Regions from separate parts of the Cobetia sp. BMC6 genome, predicted to be linked through region 2. Evidence: predicted binding sites of a transcription regulator. Region 2 holds the regulator's gene; each other region holds the start of a gene.
What was found. Region 2 encodes PhoB, which activates phosphate uptake and scavenging genes when phosphate is short. Its sites were predicted from a motif close to TGTCATANNNNTGTCANA; they were not measured.
Positions count from the first base shown of each region.

Region 1: ugpB (sn-glycerol-3-phosphate ABC transporter substrate-binding protein UgpB) is a predicted target of PhoB. The motif match lies at 1,760-1,777, and genes of this name have one in related genera.
Region 3: MKZ40_RS11920 (CYTH domain-containing protein) is a predicted target of PhoB. The motif match lies at 2,724-2,741, and genes of this name have one in related genera.

Region 1 is NZ_JAKUMF010000002.1:58,995-63,230, forward strand. It holds gene ugpA (sn-glycerol-3-phosphate ABC transporter permease UgpA) at 1-38, opposite strand, end outside; gene ugpB (sn-glycerol-3-phosphate ABC transporter substrate-binding protein UgpB) at 242-1,612, opposite strand; gene MKZ40_RS04470 (hypothetical protein) at 2,003-2,590, shown strand; gene MKZ40_RS04475 (acyl-CoA dehydrogenase) at 2,723-4,236, opposite strand, start outside.
Region 2 is NZ_JAKUMF010000004.1:281,861-286,096, reverse strand. It holds gene MKZ40_RS10780 (chorismate lyase) at 1-235, shown strand, start outside; gene ubiA (4-hydroxybenzoate octaprenyltransferase) at 303-1,193, shown strand; gene phoB (phosphate regulon transcriptional regulator PhoB) at 1,417-2,106, shown strand; gene phoR (phosphate regulon sensor histidine kinase PhoR) at 2,114-3,436, shown strand; gene cysZ (sulfate transporter CysZ) at 3,605-4,236, opposite strand, start outside.
Region 3 is NZ_JAKUMF010000005.1:225,082-229,317, forward strand. It holds gene MKZ40_RS11910 (L-threonylcarbamoyladenylate synthase) at 1-146, shown strand, start outside; gene MKZ40_RS11915 (ion transporter) at 291-1,355, opposite strand; gene MKZ40_RS11920 (CYTH domain-containing protein) at 1,507-2,517, opposite strand; gene MKZ40_RS11925 (TIGR00153 family protein) at 2,993-3,673, shown strand; gene MKZ40_RS11930 (inorganic phosphate transporter) at 3,714-4,236, shown strand, end outside.

The sequences.
Region 1 (4,236 bases), on a different contig from region 2:
ATCCAGGGCGTTATGGGGTGTCGATTGAAATGGGCCATGCAGCAGGGGTCTCGCAAGCAAGGAGGGGCTGGGTGGTTCCATCGGTAACACGGAGCCGGCAAGCCTCGGCCGCTCCTGCACCATCACGCCGTGAGAGAAGGGAAAGGACACCGGATGTCGGATGTGCTTTCCGCTCTCTGGCGATTGAGAATGGCGGGAGGGCGGGCCTGGCATGGGCCCGCCCTCCCCGGTGTGGCGATGATCAGCCGTTGGCGCGTTCGAACTTCTCGAGCAGCGAATCACCACGCTTGACGGCGTTGTCCAGGCCGTCCTGCACGCTTTCCTTGCCGGAGAAGATCTTCTCCAGCTCTTCATTGATCACGTCACGAATCTGCACCATGTTGCCCAGGCGCAGCCCCTTGGAGTTCTCGGTCGGCGTCGCGGAGGTCATCTGGGTGATGGCGACGTCGGTACCCGGGTTCTCGGCGTAGAAGCCCTGTTCGCGCGTCAGCTCTGCCGCGGCAGTGGTGATCGGCAGATAGCCGGTGAACTGGTGCCAGTCGGCCTGCACTTCGGGCTTTGAGAGGTACTGGAAGAACTTGGCGACACCCTGGTACTCCTCATCGCTGTGACCGGACAGTACCCACAGCGACGCGCCACCGATGATGGAGTTCTGCGGTGTCTCGATCACGTCGCTGTCATAGGGCAGCGGTGCGACGCCGAACTCGAAGCCCTTGGCGCTTTCCTTGACGCCGGCATAGCTGGCGGAAGAGCCCATCATCATTGCGCACTCGCCGGAGTAGAACTTGGGCGCCGCATCATCGAAGCGACCGCCGAATACGAAGCGCTTGTCGGCCTGCCAGTCGTCGAGACGCTGGATGTGATCGACCACGGCGGTCGTGTTGAATTCAAGGCGGGTATCAGTGCCGGCGAAGCCATTGGCCTGGCTGGCGAAGGGCACGTCGTTGCGCGCCGAGAAGTTCTCGAGCATCACCCAGGACGGCCAGGTGGTGGTCAGACCACAGCTGGCGGCGCCGGAATCGACGACCTTCTTGAGCGCAGCGCCCATTTCCTGCCAGGTCTGCGGGAGGGACTCGACGCCCGCCTCGGCCAGCACGTCCTTGTTGTAGTAGGTCACCGGCGTCGAGGAGTTGAACGGCATCGACAGCATCTTGCCGTCGGTGTCGGTGTAATAGCCGGTGACGGCAGACAGGTAGGCGTTAGGGTCGAAGGCGGTGCCTTCCTGCGGCGCGAAGTCTGCCATCAGCTGATGCACCGGGACGATCGCGCCCTTGGCGCTCATCATGGTGGCGGTGCCGACCTCGAAGATCTGCACTATGTCCGGGCCCTTGCCGGCGCGGAAGGCGGCGATGGCGGAGGTCATGGTCTCGGAGTAGTTGCCCTTGAAGACCGGCTTGACGACGTAGTCGTCCTGGCTTGCATTGAAGTCGGCCGCGATCTCGTCGACCTTCTTGCCGAGCCCGCCCCCCATGGCGTGCCACCATTCCACCTCGGTGGCGGCGAGGGCGCTGGCGGAGGCGGAGGCGAAACCGATGGCCAGCGCGAGGCTGGCGAGGCGACGAGTCGCGGTGGCAGTCGTGCGGGTGCTTGCATGATGAGTCGGGCGGCGCATGGTCAAACTCCTGAGAGGTTCCCCTGGCCAGCTTCCGCACAAAGAAGAAGGACGCTGGCCGCTGACGATCGATGGCGACGATCAAGTGAACATTTTCTTGTTCTTTTGATGATCGTCCGAAAAGCGTAGACGACTCTATAGCGCCCGCCTTACAACTTTGTGACAGGAAGATGTTCATTCGAGCGAGGCTGAACTTATGGCTGAACTCGAGACTGAGTTTATGGCTCGGCGGCTGCTGGATATGCTTTGTCTAAACAGCCGGCGTGTGGCGCTGGTAGCTCGGCCAAGGCTGGCAAGCGAGGCGTTGGTCGCAACTCAAGGCCGGAATAAGCGGCCGGCGAGCGAGTGTGCTAGTCTTGCGCGCTGAAAATGCCTGTGGCGGAGAACGCGATGAAAGTGGTTGAAGTGAGTGCCGGTGCCCGACGTGATGCCTGTCTGGCGATGCTGTGCGCCGAAGTCCATGGCCGCGAAGGGGGGCTGGATGCGCTGGTGAGTTACGCCGGCGTGCGTGGGGTGTGGTTCGAGAATGAGATGGCGCGCCTGTTCGCGCTGGTCGACGATGCCGAGCGCATCCACTCTGCCGCGCTGCTGGTACTCGACGAGAACGCACGTGGCCTGAATCTGGCGCTGTGGGCGACGCCGACGGTGCATCGCGGTCATGACCACGGCATCGCGCTGGTCTCCCAGCTGGCCGATCACGGTCGCCTGCAGGTACGCATCACCGACAGTTCACTGGTCAGCGTGCTGCGTCGCGCCGGCATCAACGACTGGCTGGAGGCTGAGGCCGAAGGGGATCAACCGCGTGAGCTGGTCGGCATGAATCCGGCGGCGCGTGTCGGCAACCTGGCGGCCCTCGACGCGCCGCTGCGCCTGGACCGCGAGCGCATCAAGCGCTCCTTCAAGGCGCGCCCGAAGGACTTCGAGACCTACAAGAACGCCTTCGTGCGTGACCTGGAGCACTTCGCGCGTCATATCTGAGGATGAGATGACGCAAGCGAATGGCATGCTCTGCCAAGACAAAGGCCCCGCTCATTGAGCGGGGCCTTTGTGGTTCTGCGATCAGTGATCAGTGATCAGTTCGTGCGTCGATCACGTGGGCGTCGCCAGTGATCAGGCGGCGTCCTGCTGCGGGTTGGAGGCGGTGCCGTCACTCGCCATCGGCTTGCGCACGAAGGCGTCGAATTCGAAGTGGTCGACGGTCAGCATGTCGAGCACCTCGGCTTCGAAGACGCGCATGAAGTCGCCATCCTCTGCTGACAGGATGCCTGCCTCGACCGCCGCTTCGATACGTGCTTCCGGTGACAGGGCATCGGCCGGAATCTCGCCCTTGTGGTAGGCCTTGGCCAGCGCCTTGTAGATCGGCTCGGCGCGCGGATAGTCCTTGAGCAGCGCGTTGTAGCGGGCGAGGGCGTTGTCCTGCTGGCCTTCGTCCTGGGCGTCCCAGGTGTTGTCGGTCAGCTTGGCACGCAGTGCAGTGTCGGTGGAAACGGCACGGGCGACCTCGCGGGTCAGGCTATCCCTGGGCATGGCGAACTGACGGCCACGCGGCAGGGCGATCACGCGCAGGGCAGTGCCCAGCGCACGGTTGGGCAGGTTGGCGAACAACTCATCCAGTGCCTTCTCCGCGCGGTGCAGCAGCCATTGCATGCTGTAGTGGAACAGCGCCTCTTCGTGTTCGCAGGCCTCGGTTTCGTGCCACTGCTTGAGCGTCAGTGATGCCAGATAGAGGTTGGACAGCACGTCACCCAGGCGCGCCGACAGCATTTCGCGCGCCTTGAGGCTGGAGCCGAGGCTTGCCATGGCTGCATCGGCGGACAGCGAGAAGGCGGCGCTGAAGCGATTGATGTGGCTGGCGTAGGGTGTGGCAACGGTGTCGAAGCCACTGGCCTTGCCACCGATACCGAAGCTCTGGGTGAAGGCGCGTGCCGCGTTGCCGAAGATCAGGCCGGCATGGCGGAAGAAGGCCTTGTCGAAGGCGTTCAGGTCATCGGCGTCCTTGGCGGCCAGCTCTTCCAGCACGTAAGGATGGCAGCGGATCGCGCCCTGACCGAAGATCATCAGGTTGCGGGTCATGATGTTGGCGCCTTCCACCGTGATCGAGACCGGAGTGCCGGCGTAGGCCACGCCAATGTAGTTGCGCGGGCCAAGCGTCACGCCGCGTCCGCCGTGGATGTCCATGCCATCGGCCAGCAGCGAGCGAGCCATCTCGGTCAACTGGCTCTTGAGGATGGCGGAAGGCACCGCCGGCTTGTGGCCGTTGTCGATCATGTTGGCGGTGTGCAGCACCGACGCCTGGCTGATGTAGTTCATCGCGGCCATGCGCGCCAGGGGCTCCTGAACGCCTTCCATCTCGGCCACCGGCAGATTGAACTGACGGCGGATGCGCGCAAAGCCGGCGCTCCAGCCCAGTGCGTAGCGCGAGATGCCCGCAGAGCCGGATGGCAGGGTGATGCAGCGACCCACCGACAGACACTCGACCAGCATCTTCCAGCCCTGGCCGGCCATCTGCTCGCCACCGATCAGGTAGCTGAGCGGAATGAAGACGTCCTTGCCGAAGATCGGACCATTCATGAACGGCGCACCGATCGGGTGGTGACGACGGCCGATGTCCATGCCGTCGGTGT
Region 2 (4,236 bases):
TCGCCTCTCGACGCTGGGCGAGCGCTCGCTGGGCCATTGGCTGTTTCGCCAGCCCGACCTGATACGCAGCGCCATCGATATCAGCCGCGCCCCGCTGGTGCTTTCGAGCTCCAGGCCGCTGGCCCGCACCACCAGCCTGTGGATGCGCCGCTCGATGTTCTCGCATGGTCGCTTCAAGGTGCTGGTGCAGGAGGGCTTCACGCCAGCCTTCCAGCACGCGCTGCAACTGACCTGAGCCGTGCGGCCGACTGGCCTCGTTTCCCTCTCTTCCCTTGCCCACTACCACCCGCCCAGGAGCCCCGATGACCGCGTCATCCACTTCCGCCGCTTCGCGTCCTTCCAGACTGGCCGACTACCTCGCCCTGACACGGCTGGACCGCCCCATCGGCACCTGGCTGCTGATGTGGCCGACCCTATGGGCACTGTGGCTGGCGGCAGATGGCATCCCCGAGCGCACGACCCTGCTGATCTTCATCGCCGGGGTCTACCTGATGCGCGCCGCCGGCTGCGTGATCAACGACTACGCCGATCGGCATTGGGACAAGCATGTCGAGCGCACGCGTGACCGACCGCTGACCTCGGGCCGCATCTCGGAGCGCGAGGCGCTGACACTGTTCGGGGGGCTGGTCGCGGCCGCCTTCGTGCTGGTGTGCTTCACCAACCTGACCACGGTGCTGCTGTCGATCGTCGCCGTGCTGTTGGCAGCCAGCTACCCATTCATGAAGCGCTTCCATCATCTGCCCCAGGTAGTGCTGGGCGCCGCCTTCGGCTGGGCGATTCCGATGGCCTTCGCCGCGACGCTGGAGGAGGTGCCGACCTACGGCTGGTGGCTGTTCGCGGCCAACCTGATGTGGACGGTGGCCTACGACACCGCCTATGCGATGGTCGATCGCAACGACGACCTCAAGGTGGGCATCAAGTCCACCGCCGTGCTGTTCGGGCGTGCCGACAAGCTGATGATCGGCCTGTTGCAGCTGGGCATGCTGGTGGTGTTGATCGGCATCGGCCTGCAGCTGGCGCTGGGCATCTTCTACTGGCTGGGGCTGGCTGCCGCCGCCGTCACCTTCGTCTGGCAGCAACGTCTGATCCGTGAGCGTGAGCGTGCGCCCTGCTTCCAGGCGTTCCTCAACAATCATTGGACGGGGCTGCTGATCTTCGCCGGTATCGCCCTGGCGACCTGGCCGATGAGCTGACTCCTGCATAAATATTCGCATTATTTAATTTAAAGCTATCCCTGCCCCCGGTTGCTCCCCAGCCCACGATTCATGCCTGCCTGCCGCGCCTCCAAGGCGGCTGGCAGGCTTGCGTGCAAGCTGCCATGCTGGCAGTTGTCATCTGGTTGTCATATAAGCGGGTTGTAATCGTCATCGACTTGTCATTCTGGCGCGTGCGCCGACTGCTGCATGGGATCTAGCGATGAGCTCCAAGACCGTACTGATTGTCGACGATGAATCCTCGATTCGCGAGATGATCGCCGTCGCCCTCGAAATGGCGGATTACCGCGTGCTGGAGGCAGACAATGCCCAGGACGCCCACGCCATCGTCGTCGATGAAAAGCCCGATCTGCTGTTGCTGGACTGGATGATGCCGGGCACCAGTGGCCTGGAGCTCGCGCGGCGTCTCAAGCGAGACGAGACCACCTCGGAACTGCCGATCATCCTGTTGACCGCCAAGGGCGAGGAAGACAACAAGATTCAAGGCCTGGAAGCCGGTGCCGACGACTACATCACCAAGCCCTTCTCGCCACGCGAGCTGGTCGCCCGTCTCAAGGCCGTGCTGCGTCGCACCACCCCCAAGGGGGTCGAGGAGGCAGTGGAAGTCGAAGGCTTGATGCTCGACCCGGCCAGCCACCGCGTCACCGCCCACGGCAACTCACTGGATGTCGGCCCGACCGAATATCGCCTGCTGCAGTTCTTCATGACGCATCAGGAGCGTGCCTACACCCGCAGCCAGCTACTCGACCAGGTATGGGGGGGTAACGTCTATGTCGAGGAGCGCACCGTGGACGTGCACATCCGCCGCCTGCGCAAGGCGCTGGGCACAGGCCATCAGCATCTGATCCAGACCGTCCGTGGCACCGGTTACCGCTTCAGCGCTCAGGCCTGAGGGATTCATGCGCTATTGGACCAACGAGCTATGGCGCCTCGGCTACCTTGCCGGTGGCTTCGGCCTGATCGGTGGCCTGCTGGGCCATCTGGGCTGGGGCCTGGCGCTGGGTCTGGCGCTGTATCTGTTCGTCCATCTCAAGCACTTGAAGAGCCTCTATACCTGGCTGATCACCAATCCCCATGAAGAGCCACCGCCCGGCGATGGCGTGTGGGGAGACCTGCTCGATCGTCTCTACCGCTATCAGAAGGGCCAGCGTCAGACTCAGGAGCGACTGCGCAGCATCCTCAACCGTATCCAGGAATCCTCCGAGGCCATGCGCGACGGCCTGGTGATGCTGGACAACCACGGTGACATGGAATGGTGGAACAGCGCTGCCGAGCAGCTGGTCGGTCTCAAGGCCAGCCACGACCGCGGCCAGCACATCACCAACTATCTGCGTGACCCCGCCTTCATCGACTACTTCAATCGGCTGGCCTACCGCGAGCCGCTGACGCTGCAGTCGCCGCTGTCTGACAACCTGACGCTGCAGATTTCCATCACCCTGTTCGGTGACAACGAACGTCTGGTCATGCTGCGTGACGTCACCCGCCTCTATCGCCTGGAAGAGATGCGCCGCGACTTCGTGGCCAATGTCTCCCATGAACTGCGCACGCCGCTGACGGTACTGGCCGGCTATCTCGAGACCTACTCCGATTACGCCGATGACCTGCCACCGCGCTGGCAGCGTGGGCTGGGCCAGATGAAGAGCCAGACCGACCGCATGCAGCACCTGGTCGAGGACCTGCTGACCCTGTCACGCCTGGAAACCGACGAGCTGTCCGACAACGGCCGCTGCATCGACATGAGTGCCCTGCTCGGCCATATCCGCGACGACGCCGAAGGCCTGTCCCAGGGACGCCACACCTTCTCCATCGAGGCCGATGCCAGCCTGTCACTACGCGGTGAGGAGCAGGAACTGCGCAGCGCGATCTCGAATCTGGTCTTCAATGCGGTGCGCTACACTCCCGAAGACTGCCATATCACCCTGCGCTGGAAGGCGGATGACCAGGGCCTGCTGGTCGAGGTGGAAGATGACGGGGATGGCATCGACCCGGTCCACCTGCCGCGTCTGACCGAGCGCTTCTACCGCATCGACAAGGGCCGCAGCACCGCCACGGGAGGCACCGGTCTGGGGCTTGCCATCGTCAAGCATGTGCTGATTCGCCATCAGGGCCATCTGGAGATCGACAGCCACCCCGGCGAGGGTGCGCGCTTCCGCTGTCACTTCCCCGACGAGCGCGCCTGTCAGACGAGCGCTCCCCGGACCAGCAGTGCGCTAGCCCGGTGATGTGCTGACTCCGTGATGAGCTGAGCCGGAGGCCAGCCCAACGCGGAACACCCCGCAGCCACCTCGAAAGGAGGCGACTGCGGGGCGTTTCTTTTGGTCCGCCAGACGACGCTGCGGCTACCTCAACGACAAACCAGTACAGCGATGAACCAGCTGCGACAGGCTGTCTCAACGACGCGGCGCCGGCAACTGACGGTAGTGGCTCTGCCACATCAGTACCGCCCCGGCGACAGCGCCCGGAATGAACAGCAGATTGGCCAGAGGCACCAGCGTCATGACGAACACCGCGGCGCCGAAGGTCAGTGAGGGCCACCAGCGCGCCTTGAGGCGCTGCTTCATGTCACCGAAGCTGACCTGATGGTTGTCCATCGGGTAGTCGAGGTACTGGATCGACATGCTCCAGGCCGAGAACAGCCCCCACAACAGCGGCGAGAGCAGGTTCAGACCCGGGATGAAACCGATGATGAACAGCGCGATCATGCGCGGGATGAAATAGCCCAGCTTGGCCATTTCACGTCCCAGCGAGTCGACGCCGATCTTCATCAGCCCACGGTCATCGTCAATCAGTGTGCCATCCAGGCGATGCTCGACCTTCTCGGCCAGAATGCCGTAGAAGGGCGCGGCGATCAGGTTGGTCACCAGGCTGAAGGTGAAGAACACCACCAGCAACAGACTCACCACCAGCAGCGGCCAGATCAACCAGCTGAGCCAGTCCAGCCAGGCCGGCACCTTGAGCATCCAGTAATCGATCCAGCCACCGAACTGGTTGAACAACACCCACAGCGTGATGCTGTAGAGCA
Region 3 (4,236 bases), on a different contig from region 2:
TTCGCGAGCGCTTCGGACACGCGCTGGATCTGGTCATCGACGGTGGCGCCTGCAGCTTCGAGACCACCAGTGTGGTGGACCTGCGCGAGCTGCCGCCGGTGATCGTGCGCGAAGGGCGCGGCGATATCTCGAGCTTCACGGAGTGATCGCGACAGCGTAGCGCTTCACGGCGCTGACATCGCCTTGCCATACGAAGACGCCCCCGGACCTTGCGGTCGCGGGGGCGTTGTCATTTCCGAGGCGTTGTCATTTCCGAGGCGTTGTCGTGTGCTGAGTGATTCTCGGCTTCGTCAGCTGCGGTCGTGGTCGGGAGGCCCGCTATCGGGAGGCCCGCTATCGGGAGGTTCTGGCTGATCGTCCGATGGGGTTTCTGCGTCAGGCGCAGATTCGGGCTCCGGTTCTGTCTCAGGCTCAGGCTCAGGCTCCGGTTCTGGCTCGCGCGGGTCGCGGGTGTCCTCGTCCAGCCAGGTGCCGCAGAACTTGCAGTACTTGGCGTTGCGATCATGGCCCTCACGACCACAGCCCGGGCAGGCTTCGTCGCTGGTCTGCTGCATGCGCAGGCCGTTGAGAACCTCGGCCGAGAACACCCCGGTGGGCACGGCGAGAATCGAGTAGCCGAGAATCATCATCAGCGCCGAGATGAACTGCCCCAGCGGCGTGATGGGCGCGATGTCGCCATAGCCCACCGTCGTCAGCGTCACCACGCCCCAGTAGAGCGCCTTGGGGATGGAGGTGAAGCCGGCCTCGGGCGGCTCGATCAGATAGATCAGAGCGCCGAACACCGTGACGATGCTGAGCACGGTGATGAAGAACAGCAGGATCTTGCGCCGGCTGCGCGTCATGGCCTCGACCAGCATGCGGCCCTCGCCGACGAAGGCCATCAGGCGCAACACGCGGAACAGGCGCAGCACACGCAGCACGCGTACCACCAGCAGGGCCTGGGCGCCCGGAATCAGCAGCGACAGCCAGGTGGGCGCGATCGACAGCAGGTCGAGCACGCCGTAGAAGCCCTTGGCCCAGGTGCCGGGATGCTTCAGGCAGTAGAGGCGGACGGCGTATTCCAGCGTGAAGATGATCGTGAAGCCCCACTCCATGATGCGGAACAGCTCGCCGTATTGCGCATTCAGCGAGGGCACGCTGTCGAGCATCACCACGGCGACACTGGCGAAGATCATCAGGATCAGGCCGATATCGAAGGCCTTGGCCGCCTTGGTGTCGGATTCGAAGATCCAATGGAACAGCCGCGCGCGCAGGCGGCCCGTCGCGGGCTCGTAGTCGCTGGGGTGCGAGGGTGTCGCTGGGGGGCTTTGCGGCGTGCTGCCATATTCATTGGCAGGGCCCTGGCGTTCAGGCATGCAGGCTTCCTTGACGGGCGTGACGACGCCGGATGAATGTCAGGGCGTATCGGGGATGTCTCAGTGTGTGACCTTCAGTGACTGCCCGGCCGTTGTCCATCAGCCAGTGGTCTAGCGCCTGGCGGCTGGGCAGTCAGTGTCGTGCCGAGAGTCAGCCGCGCAGCGTCGCGAGCAGTGACAGGCTGTGTTGGCCGAAGTCGCGAGTCGCCCAGTCCTGTGAGGCGTCGCCGTCGCTGCTTTCCAGCGCCTCGACCAGCGCCACCGCATGGATATGGCCGGGATGCTGGCTGGCGGCCAGCCGTGATGCAAGGGCCGACAGGGCGGCCAACGCATGCGCGTGCCACCTGAGGTCGTCTTTCGCCTGACGGTCGGCGTGGGCATCGAGTGCATCGATGGCGGCGGACAGCAGCGCGCCGGGGTCAGCGGTATCCAACGTCTTCTCATGCCATTCGCCATCCCGCAGCGCCGCGCCGCGCTTGGCCTTGCTGGCATCCGCCGGGCGCAGTGCCAGGCGGCTGGCCAGTGAATCCGCCAGCTGCCAGAGCACGCCTTCTCTCACCTCGGGGGCGAGTTCTTCGCCGCCGGTCAGCTCGAGCTCGATCTCCTGGATGGCCACTTCGCGACCACTGGCCTTCACCGCGCCCAGGTCCAGCGCCATCTCGACGCCGACGGTGACCTGCTCGTCGCTCACATTCGCGTCGCTGCGTGTCGCCTTGACGTCGATCTGCCAGGCATGACGCTCGAAATCGGTGCTGAAGCTGGGCGCGAGTGCACTCAGCAGCTGCTCGCGGGCGCCGTCTTCCAGCGCCTGCAAGGGCGGCAGGTCACGCAGGCCGTCGAGGTCGAGGCCGGTCTGGCCCTCGGGCAGCTCCCACTCCCATTCGCCGCGAGAATGCAGTCCGCCATGGCTCTCGCCGCTGGTCTTGAGCGTCTGGCGCAGGGCGCCCGTGCTGTCGGCATCCTCACCGCTCTGGCGCAGACGCAGCGCCATGCGCGCGCGCTCCAGCGCATGCTCGGGGGTGTCGAAGTAGGTGTTGGCCAGCCAGCGCCGCCTGGGGATGACCGTTGCCAGTTCTGCAATGCTCGCCAGTGTCTCCAGGATGGCATCGCGATCAATGACGGGTTGAGACAGTGCCAGTTTGAGTTCGATTTCTTGCGCCATGATGGGCACTCCCTGTACGGATGAAAGAAGACAGATGCTGACGGATGAGGATGACAGCGGCGCCAGGACCGCAGAGCCTCCGGCAAGCGTGGTGCATGGTGGTGAAGGCTCGTGTGTCTCATGCTCGCGCCTGGCCCGCGGCAAGGCAAGCACGGGGAGGGCGGAAGGGCATGCCGGATATCGGCCTGTCGGCAGAATCACACTTATATGACAGCATGATGACATTGAAGTGACAGCAATTGCCTGTCGTCACGTCCTTGGTTATATTACGAACAGTGGATAAAGCCAGCGACCACGGGTCCTGCCGCTACATGACAATCTCTCTTCTGGAATCCTTCGTGTTCCCCCGTACTGCCGCTGTTGTTGCGTAAATGACAACAGCATGGCGGTATCATGACGTTACGATGAAAGTTATGTGATCGTCACAAAGGCTTTGCTACACTCCGCGCGTCAATCCTTAACGCCGACGGCCACTATGGTAACGACCAACCCTTTCTCTTCGATGTTCGGGCGCTCGCCTTTCAAGGCGCTGCACACCCACATCATCAAGACCGACGAGTGCGCCCAGCACTTGCTGACCTTCTTCGACGCCTGCGAGCAGGGTGATTGGGAGCAGGCAGCCAGCATCCGCAAGACCATCAGTGGTCTGGAGCGTGAAGCGGACGAGTTGAAGACGCAGCTGCGTCTCAACCTGCCCAACTCGCTGTTCCTGCCGGTCTCGCGCTCCGACCTTCTCGAGCTGATCCATGTCCAGGATTCCATCGCGAATGTCACCAAGGACATCGCCGGGATCATGCTGGGTCGTCATATGCAGATACCCACCGCACTGGTGCCCGCCATGCGTGAGTATCTCAAGACTGCGGTCGAATCGGTCTGCCAGGCGCGTCGTGCGTTGGGTGAACTGGAAGACCTCGTCGAGTCCGGTTTCGGGCGCAACATGAGCGAGCTGGTCGACAAGCTGATCAACGAGCTGCATGAGCTCGAGAAACAGTCCGACGAACAGCAGATCGCCATCCGCCAGACCCTGTTCTCGCTGGAAGCCAGTCTCCCGCCCGTCGATGTGATCTTCCTCTACAAGATCATCGATTGGGTCGGCGATGTGGCTGACCAAGCGGAAAAGGTCGGTACCCGACTGCAGATCCTGATGGCGCGCTGAGCGCCATCAGGACGTCCTGCCATCTGTCCAAGAGTCTTCTATGTCCATCATTGCTCAATACGGCGATGTGCTCGTCATTCTTGCCTGTCTGTTCGGTTTCTTCATGGCATGGGGTGTGGGTGCGAATGACGTCGCCAATGCCATGGGAACCTCGGTAGGTTCCAAGGCGATCACCATCAAGCAGGCGATCATCATCGCCGTGATCTTCGAGTTCCTCGGTGCCTGGCTTGCCGGTGGTGAGGTGACTGACACCATCCGCAAAGGCATCATCGACCCGTCACTGCTGATCGAGAATCCGCAGTTCCTGGTCTACGGCATGCTGGCCTCGCTGCTGGCCGCCGGTATCTGGCTGCTGATCGCTTCCATGAAGGGCTGGCCGGTCTCGACCACCCACTCCATCGTCGGCGCCATCGTCGGCTTCTCCGCTGCGGGTCTGGGTGTGGATGCCGTCGAATGGACCAAGGTCGGTCAGATCGCGGCCTCCTGGCTGGTCTCGCCGCTGCTGGCGGGCTCCATCGCCTTCGTGCTGTTCAAGTCCGTGCAGACGCTGATCTTCGACAACG